Regions from separate parts of the Streptomyces sp. UG1 genome, predicted to be linked through region 1. Evidence: riboswitches for the same ligand, from Rfam matches in the RefSeq annotation. Region 1 holds a riboswitch; each other region holds the start of a gene.
What was found. Region 1 has a riboswitch for cyclic di-AMP ahead of ACP4J3_RS09655 (M23 family metallopeptidase). Riboswitches for the same ligand answer to the same signal wherever they lie in the genome.
Positions count from the first base shown of each region.

Region 2: it holds a riboswitch for cyclic di-AMP, as region 1 does, so the genes downstream of both, ACP4J3_RS07050 (transglycosylase SLT domain-containing protein) here and ACP4J3_RS09655 (M23 family metallopeptidase) in region 1, are expected to answer to the same signal.
Region 3: it holds a riboswitch for cyclic di-AMP, as region 1 does, so the genes downstream of both, ACP4J3_RS03315 (NlpC/P60 family protein) here and ACP4J3_RS09655 (M23 family metallopeptidase) in region 1, are expected to answer to the same signal.

Region 1 is NZ_JBNGGG010000007.1:18,028-23,090, reverse strand. It holds gene ACP4J3_RS09660 (alpha-galactosidase) at 27-2,096, shown strand; cyclic di-AMP (ydaO/yuaA leader) riboswitch at 2,396-2,561, shown strand; gene ACP4J3_RS09655 (M23 family metallopeptidase) at 2,566-3,489, shown strand; gene ACP4J3_RS09650 (DUF6250 domain-containing protein) at 3,683-4,396, shown strand; gene ACP4J3_RS09645 (SGNH/GDSL hydrolase family protein) at 4,542-5,063, shown strand, end outside.
Region 2 is NZ_JBNGGG010000005.1:28,675-33,737, reverse strand. It holds gene ACP4J3_RS07060 (CHRD domain-containing protein) at 28-1,062, opposite strand; gene ACP4J3_RS07055 (polyprenyl synthetase family protein) at 1,202-2,212, opposite strand; cyclic di-AMP (ydaO/yuaA leader) riboswitch at 2,952-3,136, shown strand; gene ACP4J3_RS07050 (transglycosylase SLT domain-containing protein) at 3,142-3,858, shown strand; gene ACP4J3_RS07045 (HAD family hydrolase) at 3,862-4,692, opposite strand; gene fahA (fumarylacetoacetase) at 5,018-5,063, shown strand, end outside.
Region 3 is NZ_JBNGGG010000002.1:228,159-233,221, forward strand. It holds gene ACP4J3_RS03300 (5-dehydro-4-deoxyglucarate dehydratase) at 25-933, shown strand; gene ACP4J3_RS03305 (glucarate dehydratase family protein) at 930-2,183, shown strand; gene ACP4J3_RS03310 (NAD-dependent epimerase/dehydratase family protein) at 2,225-3,292, shown strand; cyclic di-AMP (ydaO/yuaA leader) riboswitch at 3,435-3,609, shown strand; gene ACP4J3_RS03315 (NlpC/P60 family protein) at 3,618-5,063, shown strand, end outside.

The DNA.
Region 1 (5,063 bases):
CACCTGTTCGTCTCTGTGAGGGCTTGATGCTGGAGATCTCCGACAACGGCCGTACCTGGCTCCTGACCGGGCCGACCAGCAGCTACGCCGTCCATCTCACCGACGCCGACGAGCTGCTGCACCTCCACTGGGGACCCCGGATCGCGCTCGCCGACGCCGAGGCCCTCGCCGTACGCCCGCTGCCGGAGTACCGGCCCTTCGAGTCCCCGCTCGACGGACGCGAGGAGTACCCGGTCGAGGGCGGCCCCCGCTTCGTACGGCCCGCCCTGTCCGTGCGCACCGAGGAGCGGCGCGGCACCGAGTGGGGTTTCGAGCGGTACGAGACCGAGGGTGACGAACTGCGGTTGCGCTTTTGTGACGACGGGCTGAACGTCACCCTGCACTATCGGATGCGCGGGGACGTGATCGAGCGCTGGGTGACTGTGCACAACCAGGGACGCGCCCTGGAGCTGCTGCGCGCCGACTCGGCCACCTGGACGCTGCCCGACCGGGAGGGGTGGCGGCTGTCGCAGTTGCACGGCCGCTGGGGCGCGGAGTCCCGGCTGGCGCAGGCCCCGCTCACCTACGGTGAGAAGGTCATCGGCAGCCGCCGCGGCCACACCGGCCATCAGCACCTTCCCTGGGTCGCGCTCGACACGGACGCCACCGAGGAGCGCGGCGAGGTCTACGGCTGCGCCCTCGGCTGGTCCGGGTCCTGGCGCATCGCCGTGGCCCAACTGCCGGACGCGCGTGTGCAGATCACCGGCGGGGCCGGACACGACGACTCGGGCCTGCTGCGCCTCGATGCGGGGGAGTCCTTCACGACCCCGGTCTTCGCCGGTCTGTGGAGCGACGGCGGCTTCGGCGGGGCGAGCCGCGCGTGGCACGCGTACCAGCGCGCGCATGTGATCCCCGACGCCGACCGGGACCGGCCGGTGCTGTTCAACTCCTGGGAGGCGACGGAGTTCGACATCTCCGAGGAGCAGCAGAGCCTCCTCGCGCGGCGCGCCGCGGCCATCGGCGTCGAGCTGTTCGTGGTCGACGACGGCTGGTTCGGGACGCGCACCAGCGACCGCGCCGGGCTCGGCGACTGGACACCCAACCCCGACCGCTTCCCGTCCGGCCTCAAGCCGCTCGCCGAGTACGTGCACGCCCTCGGCATGCAGTTCGGCATCTGGGTCGAACCGGAAATGGTCAATCCGGACAGTGAGTTGTATCGCGCCCATCCAGAGTGGGTTCAGCGTCAAACGGGACGAAAGCGGACGGAATTCCGCAATCAGCTCGTGCTGAACCTCGCGCGCGAAGACGTCCAGGAGTACCTCTGGGAACAGCTCGACGGGCTGCTCACCAGCGCCCCGATCGACTATGTGAAGTGGGACTTCAACCGCTGCTTCACCGACGCCGGCTGGCCCGGTGAGCCGTATCCGCAGCGCCTCTGGGTCGACCACGTGCGGGCCCTGTACGGCCTTCTGGACCGGCTGCGCGCCGCACACCCCGGGGTCGCCTTCGAGTCCTGCTCGGGCGGCGGCGGACGGATCGACCTCGGCGTGCTGAGCCGCACGGACCAGGTGTGGACCTCGGACAACACCGACCCCCTCGACCGGCTCGCCATCCAGCACGGCTTCAGCCAGATCCACCCGGCCCGCGCCATGGCCGCCTGGGTCACCGACAGCCCGAACGCCATGCTCAACCACCGCGCCAGCTCGCTGCGCTTCCGCTTCGTCAGCGCCATGGCCGGGGTCCTCGGGGTCGGCGGCGACCTCTCGCGATGGACGGAGGAGGAGCTCGCCGAGGCCCGGGGTTGGGTGGGGCTGTACAAGGAGATCCGCCCGCTCGTGCAGCGCGGCGACCTCTACCGGCTGCGGCCGCCGCGGGGCGGGCTGAGCGCGGTGCAGTACGTGCTCGGGGGCGAGACGGTCGTCCTGGCCTGGCTCCAGGCCCAGAGTTTCGGCGAGCCCCTGCCGGCCCTGCGGCTGCGCGGCCTCGACCCGACAGCGTCGTACAAATGCCTTGAAACGGGCGAAATTCACCGAGGGGCCGTACTGGTGCATCACGGGCTGCGTACCGGCCTGCATGGCGACCTTGATGCGGCAGTTATTCGCCTCCGTCGCATCTAGGGTTTCTGTCCGAATTGGTGCCTTCATTCCAACTCGCTCCGTATTAAAGGAAGGTGGAGCAGTGTCACGTGAGGAGCGTCATATTCGTAACCGTGCGTCGCCCGTCATGTTCACGTAATTCGCGTGCTTTTCAAGGGACTTTGCGACGGGCGACGCCCCGATAATTTACGGACAGTGACCAGTAATTCCCACAAGGGATCAACAGGAACGCATTCGGCTGGAACCTCTCGCTTGTTCCCGTGCGTCTTCCTCGCTTACGTTCGCCACCAATCCGGACGGACGCCTAATCCTGCCGCCGCCCGGATCCCGCGCTGACTCACCCGTGCACGGCAGGAGCGGGGGACCCACAGGTACAACCGCCTGTTCCGGTCTCCGGAACGGCTTGGGGTCAAGTCGCGCCCAGGCGCGGCCGGGCATCTCCAGCCCGCACCCGACAGCTCACCTCGCAGGCGCCGGAGAGGAATTCGCCATGCCCGCGAAGGGTAAGCACCGCCGCCCGAAGTCCCTGCGCTTCACTCGCTCCATCGCCGTCGCCGGAACCGGTGGCGCCGCTCTCGCTCTTCCGCTCATGGGGGCCACCGGCGCCCACGCCGCTCCCTCGCAGCCCGTTTCGGAAAAGGCCGTCCAGTCCCTTCCGGTCGCCGGCCAGAAGGCCGTTGAGAAGAAGGCCGCCGAGAAGAAGAACGGCGTGCGGACCTATTCCGTGAAGCCCGGCGATTACCTCGCGAAGATCGCCGACGACCAGAACGTCAGCGGTGGCTGGAAGCGGCTCTACGCCGACAACCGGGCGGCCGTCGGCGACGACCCGTCGCTGATCCACCCCGGCCTCAAGCTCACGATCGGCGGCAAGAGCGGCAAGAAGGCCGCGACGAGCACCCCCAAGTCCTCGTCCCCCGCCCCGTCCAAGAAGTCCTCCTCGAAGGACTCGAACGCCTCGAAGTCCGCCGCGAAGACGACCACGGCCGCCGAGACCGGCACCGTCAAGGGCTTCTCTGCACCCCTGGCCGGCGCCTCCCTCGGCACCGGATACAAGGTGGCGGGCAGCATGTGGTCCAGCGGCTACCACACCGGCGTCGACTTCGCCGCCGCGACCGGCACCTCGCTCAAGGCGGTCGGCGCGGGCACCGTCGTCTCGGCCGGCTGGGGCGGCGCGTACGGCAACCAGGTCGTCATCCGGCTCGAGGACGGCTACTACGCGCAGTACGCCCACCTGTCCTCGCTCTCCGTCTCGGCCGGCCAGACCGTGACCGCGGGCCAGCAGATCGGCCTCTCCGGCTCGACCGGCAACTCGACCGGACCGCACCTGCACTTCGAGATCCGCACCTCGCCGGACTACGGCTCGGACGTGGACCCGGTCGCCTACCTCCGCTCCAAGGGCGTCGGCATCGGCTGACGGTCGCCCCGCGCGACAACCGCCCGCCTGACACACGGCCGAAGGCCGGACCTCGATCCCCGGGTCCGGCCTTCGGCGCGTCGAGGGGTGTCGACAGCGCGGGGAATTCGGGAGAGGGTGATCTCCGTTCGGTGGTGCAAGCGCTTTCTCTCCCTGTCCTCGACGGTCCATGACCAGCGAAGGGGCCCTAGCCGTGACGACCACGCGCAGAGCGTTCGGAACCCTGGCCGCCGCAGCCGCACTGGGGGCACTCGTCCCGGCGGGCGCGGCGAGCGCCGCTCCCCGCCGTCGGCTCATCGCCTACGACGACTTCCGCCACGGCCTCGGCCAGTGGGCGACCGAGCTCCAGGACGGCGGCACCGTCACCGCGTCGCGCGGTGTGCTGGAGATCGACGTACCGAGCGGTGCGACGGTGTGGTTCAGGCAGCGGCTCGAAGGGCCGTACGTCCTCCAGTACACGGCCACCGCCGTCTCCGCGGGTGGCCCCAACGACCGCGTCTCCGACCTCAACAACTTCTGGAACGCCCTCGACGTCCGGTCCCCCGACGACCTCTTCGCCACTCAACGGAGCGGCGCGCTGGCGGAGTACGACCACCTCAAGACGTACTACTCGGGCTACGGCGCCAACTACAACACCACGACACGCCTGCGCCGCTACGTCGGCGAGGCCGGGGTCCGTCCGCTGGTCCACGACTACACGGAGCCGCTGCTGGTGCCCAACCGGCCGAACCGGGTCAGCGTCGTCTCCGACGGATCCACCGTCCAGTGGTGGAACAACGGGCGGCTCGTCTTCGACTACACCGACCACGAGCCCTACACCGGCGGGCACTTCGCCTTCCGGACCGTGTGGAGCCACTTCCGGATCAGCGCCTTCCGAGTGTGGCGACCGATCCCGCAACAGCCCTGATCAGAGGCTTATTCCAGGTTTGGCCAACACTTTAGGAGTGGCTTATCTCACCGCCCGTCAACCCTTCCTTACGGTCGCGTAGGTCACATTCGAAGGTGAATCATGTCCCGACGTGGCAGGCGATTCGAAGAATGACAGCAGATCAGTGATCGGGTCGTACGTTGCGGTGGGGGACAGCTTCACCGAGGGCGTCGGCGACCCCGGCCCCGACGGGGCGTTCGTCGGCTGGGCCGACCGTTTCGCGGTTCTCCTCGCGGACCGGCGGCCCGAGGGCGACTTCGACTACACCAACCTCGCCGTACGCGGCAAACTTCTCGACCAGATCGTCGAGGACCAGCTTCCGCAAGCCGTGGAACTGGCCCCGGACCTGGTCTCGTTCTGCGCGGGCGGCAACGACATCATCCGGCCCGGCACCGACCCCGACGAGGTGGCCGAGCGCTTCGAGCGGGCGGTCGTCCGGCTCACCTCGGCCGTCGGCACCGTCATGGTGACGACCGGCTTCGACACCCGTGGCGTGCCCGTGCTGAAGCATCTGCGCGGCAAGATCGCCACGTACAACGGCCATGTGCGGGCCATCGCCGACCGGTACGGCTGCCCGGTGCTCGACCTGTGGTCCCTGAAGACCATTCAGGACCGCCGGGCCTGGGACGACGACCGGCTCCACCTG
Region 2 (5,063 bases), on a different contig from region 1:
CGCTGTGCGTGCGCGCCGGCGACCGGGTCAGCCGTTGAGGAACACGTAGTCCGCCTGGTACGGCACGCCGACGATCGCGCCCGGTGTGCAGGAACCGCTCGGGGCCACGCCGCCGACGGTGTTCAGCCGCAGGATCTCGACGGTGCGGGCCAGCAGGCCGCGGTGCTTGCCGGACTGAGTGGCCTTCAGATCCAGCTCGGGGATGTTCTTGTCACCGTTCGGGGTCCTGGAGATGACGGCCCCGGTCACCGCGCTGCCGTCCCGCGCGACCCACTGCGGCGTACCGGAGTTGGGCGCGACGAAGGAGTGCGCGATACGACCGCCCAGTACGGCGCTGACGTCGCGCTGGGCGAAGGCGTACCCGCCGCCCTCGGCCGGCTTGCACTCGTAGATCTGCTTGCCCTTGATGACGGACGCCTGGAAGTTGTCGAGCGCGTCCCGGAAGTCGAACTCGGCGACGGTGACCTTGTGGAGCTGGCCGCGGACGGCGCCGCCCGGGAACTCGGCCGTGTGCAGGTTGGCGTAGAACGAACTCGGGTCGGTCTTCAGGGCGTTGAGGAGGGCGGGGTCCTTCACCTGGACGGTGCCGGTGAGGCTGCCGCCATGATCATGTCCATGGCCCTCGTTCTTGCTCTTGCCGAGCAGGCCGCCGAAGTCGACCTTGATGCCGCCGTTGGTGCCCTTGGCTCCCTGGTGGATGTGGAGGGCGGTCGGCCTGCCGGTGCCGCGCCAGGTGACGGCGACGGACACCTTGTCCCCCTTGACCTTCACGAACTGCAGAGCGGTTCCGTCCTTGTCCCCGACGGCGGGCCCGCCCTCGACGGGAACCTCGTTCGCCCCGCGAAGGCCGGCGGCCAGGATCGTGCCCCCGGTGCCGCCCCCGGCGGTCGCGCTCTGGTTCACGATCCCCCGCGTGTCGCCGCCGGCGTGGCCCGCGTGGTCGGCGCGGTCGCCTCCGGCGGCGAAGGCGGGAATCACCGCGGCGGCGACACCACCGGCGGCGGTCACCGCGACGGCGGTGACCATCAGGCTCTTACGGCGCTTCGAGAACGTCGTCTTCATGCCCATGATTCTGTTTTCTCCCCGTAATGCGGCTGACGCCCCCTGCGTCAGCTTCTGGGCATGGATACGGAGGTGATCTCAGTTTGGACTCAGTCCAGCTTTGTGACGCGCGTCACGTCGTCGACGAGGGTGAGAACCCCTAGCCGGCCCGATGCACCACCGCGTCGCACAACTCCATCAACGCGGCCTTGGCCCCGACATCCGGCAACGGCGCCAGCGCGGCCCGCGCATCCTCCGCGTACCGCACCGTGTCCCGCCGAGCCTGCTCCAGCGCAGGGTGCGCTCGCAGCGCGGCCAGCGCCTGCGCGTGCCGCGCGTCGTCGTTCAGATCGGAGTCCAGCAGCTCGCACAACGCGATGTCATCCGCCAGCCCGAGCCGCTCGGCCCGCTCCCGCAGCCGCAGCACGGGCAGCGTGGGAATGCCCTCGCGAAGATCCGTCCCCGGCGTCTTGCCGGACTCGTGGGAGTCGCTGGCGATGTCCAGTACGTCGTCCGCGAGCTGGAAGGCGACCCCCAGCCGCTCCCCGTACTGGGTCAGCACGTCGACCACGGTCTCGTCGGCGCCCGACATCATCGCCCCGAACCGGCACGACACCGCCACCAGCGACCCGGTCTTCCCGCTCAGCACGTCCAGGTAGTGCTCGACCGGGTCCCGGCCGTCCTGCGGCCCCGCGGTCTCCAGGATCTGCCCGGTGACCAGCCGCTCGAACGCCTCGGCCTGCACCCGCACCGCCTCGGGCCCGAGGTCGGCCAGGATGTGCGAGGCCCGGGCGAACAGGAAGTCGCCGGTCAGTACGGCGACCGAGTTGCCCCAGCGGGCGTTCGCGCTGTCGACCCCGCGCCGTACGGCCGCCTCGTCCATCACGTCGTCGTGGTACAGGGTCGCCAGATGGGTGAGCTCGACCACCACCGCCGACGGCACGACGCCCGGCGCATACGGGTCACCGAACTGGGCGGTGAGCATCACGAGCAACGGCCTGAAGCGCTTTCCACCCGCTCGCACCAGATGCTGGGCGGCCTCGGTGATGAAGGGGACCTCACTCTTGGTGGCTTCGAGCAATCCCTCCTCGACAGCCGCCAATCCGGCCTGGACATCGGCTTCCAGAGCCTGGTCCCGCACGCTCAGCCCGAACGGCCCGACGACGGTCACGAGGGGTCTCCTGTCTGCTGGTGTCTACTGGCGGTTACACGGTTTGTCGATAGGTCGCTGCCATCACTCGAGTCAGCGTATCCGGTCATGTTTCGATCACCGATGCCACCCACCCGTCCACCACGGGCGGTATCGGATCACGGCCGGTATTTTTTTGATCATCCGATAAGGCCGGATAAGTATCGACATATAGGGAAGCCGCGGCCCGTATCCCGCCCTGCACATCCGCACACCCTTCCCAGCGCTCCTCGAATACCTGTCGCACCGCCCGCCCGACCGGCCGACAAGGCCGGGATGCCCGGCACCCGCCAGGGGTGACTTCGCCTCCCTTCCGATCGCTATGACAACGACGTGCATCACCTGGGAGGTTCCGTCCTTCGCCGCCTCCAACGAGGTCATCCGCATGGAGGGCGAAGAGGTGGTTTTCAGCTGGACATGGGAAAAACGGACTCCACGGACAGCCAGTTAAAGGCGAGTTGGAGGCATTGCCCGATTTGCCATTCTTGTGATCGCCAGTGAATTGGGTCACTCGCGCCCACTTCGCGACCCGACCGGGCATCCCCCCTTCCACCCTTGCACGGAACGCAAGTTGAAGCTTGGCAACCGCAAAGGATCAAGCGCCCCATTCCTCTCAGACCATGGTCAATCCGCACGTCAGACAGCCATGGCACTTGTTCCGGGCATGTGCTCTCGCATACGTTCCCGCTCGTCGGGCGGACGCCGAATCCTGCCGCCGCCCAGTCATCCATCGACGCAACTCACACACGCACGGCAGGAGCGGGGGACCCAGGTAAGTCGCCGGACCGGACGCCTTGATGGCGCGCCGAACCGGCTAGGGGTGAATTCGCACCGTCGCACGGCGGCGCGGCCGGGCATCTCCCGCCCGAACCCGACAGCTCACCTCGCAGGCGACGGAGAGGAACAGCGCCATGCCCCGAGGCAAGCACCGCCGCCCCCGCACCAACCCGCTCACCCGCCGTGTCGCCATCGCCGGAACCGGCACCGCCGCCCTCGCCCTCCCGCTCCTGAGCGCGACCGGCGCGGGCGCGGCGGAGTCGACCGCAGCCAAGCCCGGCCCCGTCACGTACACCACGAAGAAGGGCGACACGCTCTACGGCATCGCGGACCGCTACGACGCCCAGGGCGGCTGGCGGCAGCTCTACAAGGACAACCGCAAGGTCATCGGGGACGACCCGCGGCTGATCCACCCGGGCATGGACCTGAAGGTCCGGACGACGAAGAAGGCGTCCGCGCCGAGCAAGGCGTCCGCGCCCGCCAAGCGGTCCGGCGTCGCCAAGGCCACCCAGTCCTCCGTGAAGTCGTACCCGAACAACCTCGACGGCTGGATCCGCAACGCGCTGGACATCATGGCGCAGAACGGAATTCCCGGGTCGTACGAGGGCATTCACCGCAACATCCTCCGCGAGTCCTCCGGCAACCCGCTGGCCATCAACAACTGGGACTCCAACGCCGTGGCGGGCACCCCGTCCAAGGGCCTGCTCCAGGTCATCGACCCCACCTTCGCCAGCTACCACGTGCCGGGGACGGTGTACGACCCCTTCGACCCGGTCGCGAACATCGTGGCCGCATGCAACTACGCGGCCGCGCGTTACGGCTCCATCGACAACGTGAACGGCCCCTACTAGGCCCTATGGGGCGAAATCCACCAATTCGCCCGTAAAGAGTCTCTCGAGGACGACGGCGATGCCGTCGTCCTCGTTCGAGAGGGTGATCTCGTCGGCGATCGCCTTGAGTTCGGGATGCGCGTTGGCCATCGCGACACCGTGGGCGGCCCAGTCGAACATGGGGATGTCGTTGGGCATGTCACCGAAGGCGACGGTGTCGCGCGGACCGAGACCGAGGTGCTCGGCGGCGAGCGCGAGACCGGTCGCCTTGGTGATGCCGCATGGCTGGAGTTCGACGGTGCCGGGCCCCGACATCGTGACCGTCGCCAGGGAGCCGACCACCGAACGCGCCGTTGCCGCCAACTCGTCGTCGGACAGGCTGGGATGGCGCAGCAGCACCTTGCTGATCGGCTCGCACCACAGGTCGTCCCGGTGCATCACGCGCACGGCGGGCAGGGTGGGGTGCGGCATCAGGTACCCGGGCTCGATGAGCGTGAGCCCGTCGACGCCGTCCTGGTCGACGGCCGCGTACACCTGCCCCACCTCGGCCTCGATCTTGCCGAGCGCGGTCTCCGCCAGCTCCCGGTCCAGCGTCACGGACCACAGCAGACGGTCGGCGCCGGCGTCGTACAACTGCGCGCCCTGTCCGCACACCGCGAGCCCCCTGCTGCCCAGGACGTCGAGCAACGGCCGCACTCTGGGCGCCGGCCGGCCGGTCACGACGAGGTGCTGGGCACCGGCCACCGCCACCCGCGCGAGCGATTCGAGGGTCCGGTCGGAGAGCGTGTCGTCACCGCGGAGCAACGTCCCGTCCAGGTCAGTGGCGATGAGTGAATATGCGATGGGTGCTGCCATGATCAGAGAATACGGACAGGACGCCCCAACGACTCGACCTGAACCGGACGGCTGCTGTGTTCACATCCGTTGACACCTGTTCCGGTTCCGCTTCTGTCTCCACGCGTACAACTTCCTTTCGTTTGTTGCGATTTCACCTCCGCAGGGGCGTGGCGGGGCCCATGACCGCGCCACCGCGGCCATCGATCCGCCCAAAGCCGCGCCGACCTGCTGATTCACCGGGCCCGGCGACTCGGCCGCCGTACTGCCCAAGACCGGCGACTCACCCGTAACGTGTGGCCCGACCACATGGCATACGGAGCGGATGAGAGTGAGGCAGCACCCCATGCCCCCCTTCGATCTCCCCGAGGGCGACCCCTTCGGCACGCACA
Region 3 (5,063 bases), on a different contig from region 1:
CCCCACCGTAGTTACGAGGGAGAAATGAAGTTCCAAGGAATGCTGTTCTTCCCGGTCACGCCGTTCACCGCGGACGGCTCGCTGGACGAGGAACGGCTCGCTCGGCACATCGAGTCCGGTGTCGCCGCGGGCGCGGGCGGGGTCTTCGTCGCCTGCGGCACCGGTGAGTTCCACGCGCTGACGCCCGAGGAGATCGAGCGGGCCACGCGGGTCGCCGTCGAGACGACCGCCGGGCGCGTGCCCGTCCTGGCCGCGGCCGGCGGCCCGCCGCCCATCGCCCGTGACCAGGCCGCCCGGGTCGCGCGGGCCGGCGCCGACGGCCTTCTGCTGCTGCCGCCGTACCTGGTGACGGCGCCGCAGCGGGGCCTGGTGCGGTACGTCGAGGAGGTCACCGCCGCGAGCGACGTACCCGTGATCTTCTACCAACGCGCCACCGCCCGCCTCACCGATGCCACGGCCGCCCAGATCGCCTCGCTCCCCAAGGTCGTCGGCCTCAAGGACGGCATCGGCGACATCGAGCAGATGCACCGCGTCGTCCGCTCGGTGCGCGCCGTACCGGGCGGTGCGGACTTCCAGTTCTTCAACGGGCTGCCCACCGCCGAGATGACCGCTCCCGCCTACCGGGGCATCGGCGTCGAGCTGTACTCCTCCGCGGTGTTCGCCTTCGCGCCGGAGATCGCGCTCGCCTTCCACCGGGCGCTCGCCGAGGGCGACCGGGCGCTGGTCGACACGCTCCTCGACGGGTTCTACGGCCCCCTCGTCCAGCTCCGCGACGAGGTCCCCGGATACGCGGTCGCCCTCGTCAAGGCCGGGGTGACGCTGCGCGGCCTGGACGTCGGGGGCGTACGGGCACCGTTGCTCGACCCCACGCCGGAGCACCTCGCACGGCTCTCGAAACTCATCGACCACGGCCTGGAGGCGGTCGCCGCATGAGCAACCCCACCCGGATCAAGGAACTGATCGTCACCCCGATCGCCTTCCGCGACCCGCCGCTGCTCAACTCCAACGGCGTGCACGAGCCCCTCGCCCTGCGCGTCATCCTCCGACTCGTCCTGGAGGACGGCACGGTGGGGCTCGGCGAGTCCCCCGGCGGGGTCGCCCGTCTGGAACGACTCGAGGCCGCGGCCAAGGTGGTCGTCGGCATGGACGTCTTCGACGCGACGGCGGTCTCTTCGGCCATTGACGCGGCCCTGCTGCCGACGGTGCCTTCGAGTCACGAGCGCGGCTGGACCACCTCCGCCGTGGAAGTGGCCTGCCTCGACGCGCAGGGCAAGCTGCTCGACCGCCCGGTCAGCGATCTGCTGGGGGGCAAGGTCCGCGAGGCGGTGCCGTTCGCGGCGTACCTCTTCTACAAGTGGGCCGAGCACCCCGCGCTGGACGGCCGCCCCGCCGTCGGCGACGACTGGGGCGAGGCCCTGGACCCGGCGGGCGTCGTCGAGCAGGCCCGGCTGATGCAACAGCGGTACGGCTTCCGCTCGTTCAAGCTCAAGGGCGGGGTCTTCCCGCCCGACGAGGAGATCGCGGCGATCCGGGCCCTGGCGGAGGCGTTCCCCGGCCGGCCGCTGCGGCTGGACCCCAACACGGCCTGGACGGTGGAGACGTCGACGTACGTCGCCCGCGAACTGGACGGCGTACTGGAGTACTTGGAGGACCCCACCAAGAGCATCGCGGGCATGGCCGAGGTGGCGAAGGACTCCCCGCTGCCACTGGCGACCAACATGTGCGTGATCGCCTGGGAGCACCTCAAGCCCGCGATCGAACAGAACGCCATCCAGGTGCTGCTGACCGACCACCACTACTGGGGCGGCCTGCGCCGCACTCGTGAACTGGCGGCCGTCTGCGAGGCGTTCGGCATCGCGCTGTCGATGCACTCCAACTCGCACCTGGGCATCAGTCTCGCCGCGATGACCCATGTGGCGGCGGCCATCCCCAACCTCGACCACTCCTGCGACACGCACTACCCGTGGAACTCGGCCGACGACGTGATCGTCCCCGGCGTCCTCGAACTGCGCGACGGTGCGGTCGAGGTGCCCACCGGCCCGGGTCTCGGCGTCGAGCTGGACCACGACGCCCTCGACCGGCTGCACCGGCTGTACGTCGACTCGGGGGTGCGCTCCCGCGACGACACGGGCTACATGCGGCGGATCCACCCGGAGTACGAGCTGCGGCTGCCGCGCTGGTGACGCGGCGTCATAGGGTGACCCCCGACCGCACGATGTGAGGGGTGAGGGGCGTGGGCTCGGACGGCTCGGCGGCCGTGCTGGTGACCGGCGGCAGCGGCTTCGTCGGCAGTCATCTGGTCAGGCGGCTCCTGGAGCGCGGCCACCGGGTCCACGCCACGGTGCGCGACACGGCCGCCACGGCGAAGGTGCGGCCGCTGCGGGAGATGCAGGAGGCGTACCCCGGTCGGCTGTCCCTGTTCGAGGCGGACCTGCTGTCCGAGGGCTCCTTCGACGGGGCGATGGCCGGGTGCCGGACGGTGTTCCATGTGGCCTCGCCGTTCCGCATGCCGGAGAAGATCAAGGACGGCCGCCGGGAGATGGTCGAGCCGGCCCTGCTCGGCACCCGCAATGTGCTGGCGGCGATCGAGCGGACGCCGACGGTGGACAGGCTCGTGTTCACCTCCACCGTGGGCGCCATCTTCGGCGACTACGCGGATGTCCTGGACATGGACGACGGTGTCCTCTCGGAGCGGTACTTCAACACCACCAGCACGGTGGAGAACAACCCGTACCACTACGCGAAGACGGTCGCCGAACGCGCGGCGTGGGAGGCGGAGGCCGCCCAGGACCGCTGGCGCATGGTGTCGGTCAACCCCGGCCTGATCCTGGGGCCCTCCCTCACTCCCGCCTCCGAGTCCGGCAGCCTGTTCCTGCTCCAGGAGCTGTTCAAGGGCTACTTCTGCTACGGCGCCCCGGACTTCAGCTTCACCACGGTGGACGTGCGCGACGTGGCCGACGCGCACATCGCGGCGGCCGAGAACCCGGACGCCAAGGGCCGCTACATCGTGGCCGCCGAAACCATGACGTCGTTCCACGAGATGTCCCGCATCCTGCGCACCCGCCATCCGCGCGACCTCCGCCTTCCGCGCACCGCGCTCCCCCACTGGCCGGTACGTGTCCTCGGCCCCGCCTTCGGACTGACGCAGGATTACATCCGCAAACACCTCGGCATCCGGTTCCGGGTGGACAACAGCCGCAGCGTCGGCGAACTCGGCATCAGCTACCGCCCGATCGAGCAGACGATCCTGGATCACTACGAAGCGTGGCGGAACCGACGCGAAACGAAGTGAATCCGGCGGTCGTTCCCCTCCAAGCGTCAAAGGTCACAAAAACGTATCGGACATTTAACGCCTCAACCTTCACGGGAGCCGCACAAGTTGGCTAGGTTACGGATCAGGCCGCACGACGACCTCCGGCGAACCCCGTCGGGACGCGCGGCCTCCGCCGAGTCCGGTGCGCCATCGAGGTTCACCGGAGCCGGGGACCCAACCGAACTTGGGGTGAATCGGCCCAATCGCCTTTCGGGGCAGGGGCCGTAGGGCACACCTTCCGGAACCGACCGCCCGAACCCGTCAGCTAACTCGGTAGGCGGAGTACGGAAGGAGTACGTCGCCCATGGCGCCGGAAGGCACCGCGCGGCCGGGGGCTCTCAGCCTGCCCGGCATGCGCAACTCCGCACTCGCGTCGGCGGCCCTCACCTCGGTGGCCCTGCTCGGTCAGACGGCGGGCGCCACCCCCTCACTCGCGGACGAGTCACCGAGCCGCGAGGAGGTCAACCGACGCGTCGCCGCTCTCTACAACCGGGCCGAGACCGACTCGGGAACCTTCAACGCCACCCGTGCGTCGTCGACGGGACCGCCGGGGCGCGCCGCCCGGCCGGCGGACGCCGGACGCGCGCCCGCCGCCCCGCCCCGGGGCGAGGACGGCAGGCGTGGCGACCGCTCCCTCGACCGCGTCACCCGGCAGTGGTTCGACGGTGCGCGTGCGAATCTCGGTCCGATCGTCCCGGCGGCGCCGCCGAGGCCCGCGCGGGCGCTGGACGGCGCCGACCCGGCACGGGAGTCCTCCGGCCGCGCGCCACTGGAGCTGACGGCCGGGCCGGCCACCGGAACGGCTCCCTCGGCGGAGCTGCCCGCCGGCCCGCTCGCCGCCCTGCCGGCCGCTCCGGAGGCGGACCCTCAGGCCGCGACCCAGGTCATGCCGGCGATCCCCGCCCGGCCCCCCTCGTCCGCCCCGGCCACCGAACCGGCGGCGGCCGACCCCCAGCAGCGGTCCGGGCTGCGGACGACCAAGGAACAGAACCAGCGCAAGCTGGACCGGGCCCGCGAGCTGCTGTCCATGTACGCCATGCGGCAGAACGACCCGCTGACGACGGCCGGCGCCCTGCCCGCCGCCACCGACACCTGGGGTGCCCTACCGGCCCAGGTCCAGCCCTCGGCCGAGGAGCAGTGGCAGGCGCTGCAGGCCCAGTCGGCCGCCGACCTCACCACGGTCCCGCCCGGCGCGACGGCCTGGCCGACGCCCTCCCTGGCCTCCGCCCCAGCCCCGGCCCTGGTCACGGACCCCCTCACCGCCCCGGTCACGGACCTCCTCACGGCCCCCGCCCTGAGCCAGACGCCGCCCCTGGCCCCGTTGACGGACCCCCTCACCGCCCCCGCCCTGAGCCAGACGTCGACCCCGGGCACGGCCTCGGCCCCATTCACGGCCCCCCTCACCGCCCCCTTCCCGAGCCAGCCACCGCCCTCGGGCACAGCCCCGGCCCCGAGCACCGCCCTCACCTCCACGGCATCACAGGACACCCGGGCCATCCGCGCCCTGGAGTTCGCTCGCGCACAGGTCGGCAAGCCCTGCGTCTGGGGCACGACCGGCCCGGAGGCGTTCGACGGCCCCGGTCTCACCCAGGCCGCCTGGAAGTCCGCCGGCATCACGCTGCCACGCACCGCCCAGGAGCAGGCGACGGCCGGACGCGGGGTCGCCCTGACCTACCTCGAACCCGGTGACCTGGTGCTCTTCCACGTCGGCCACGTCGGGATCTACTCCGGCAGCGACATGATGATCCAC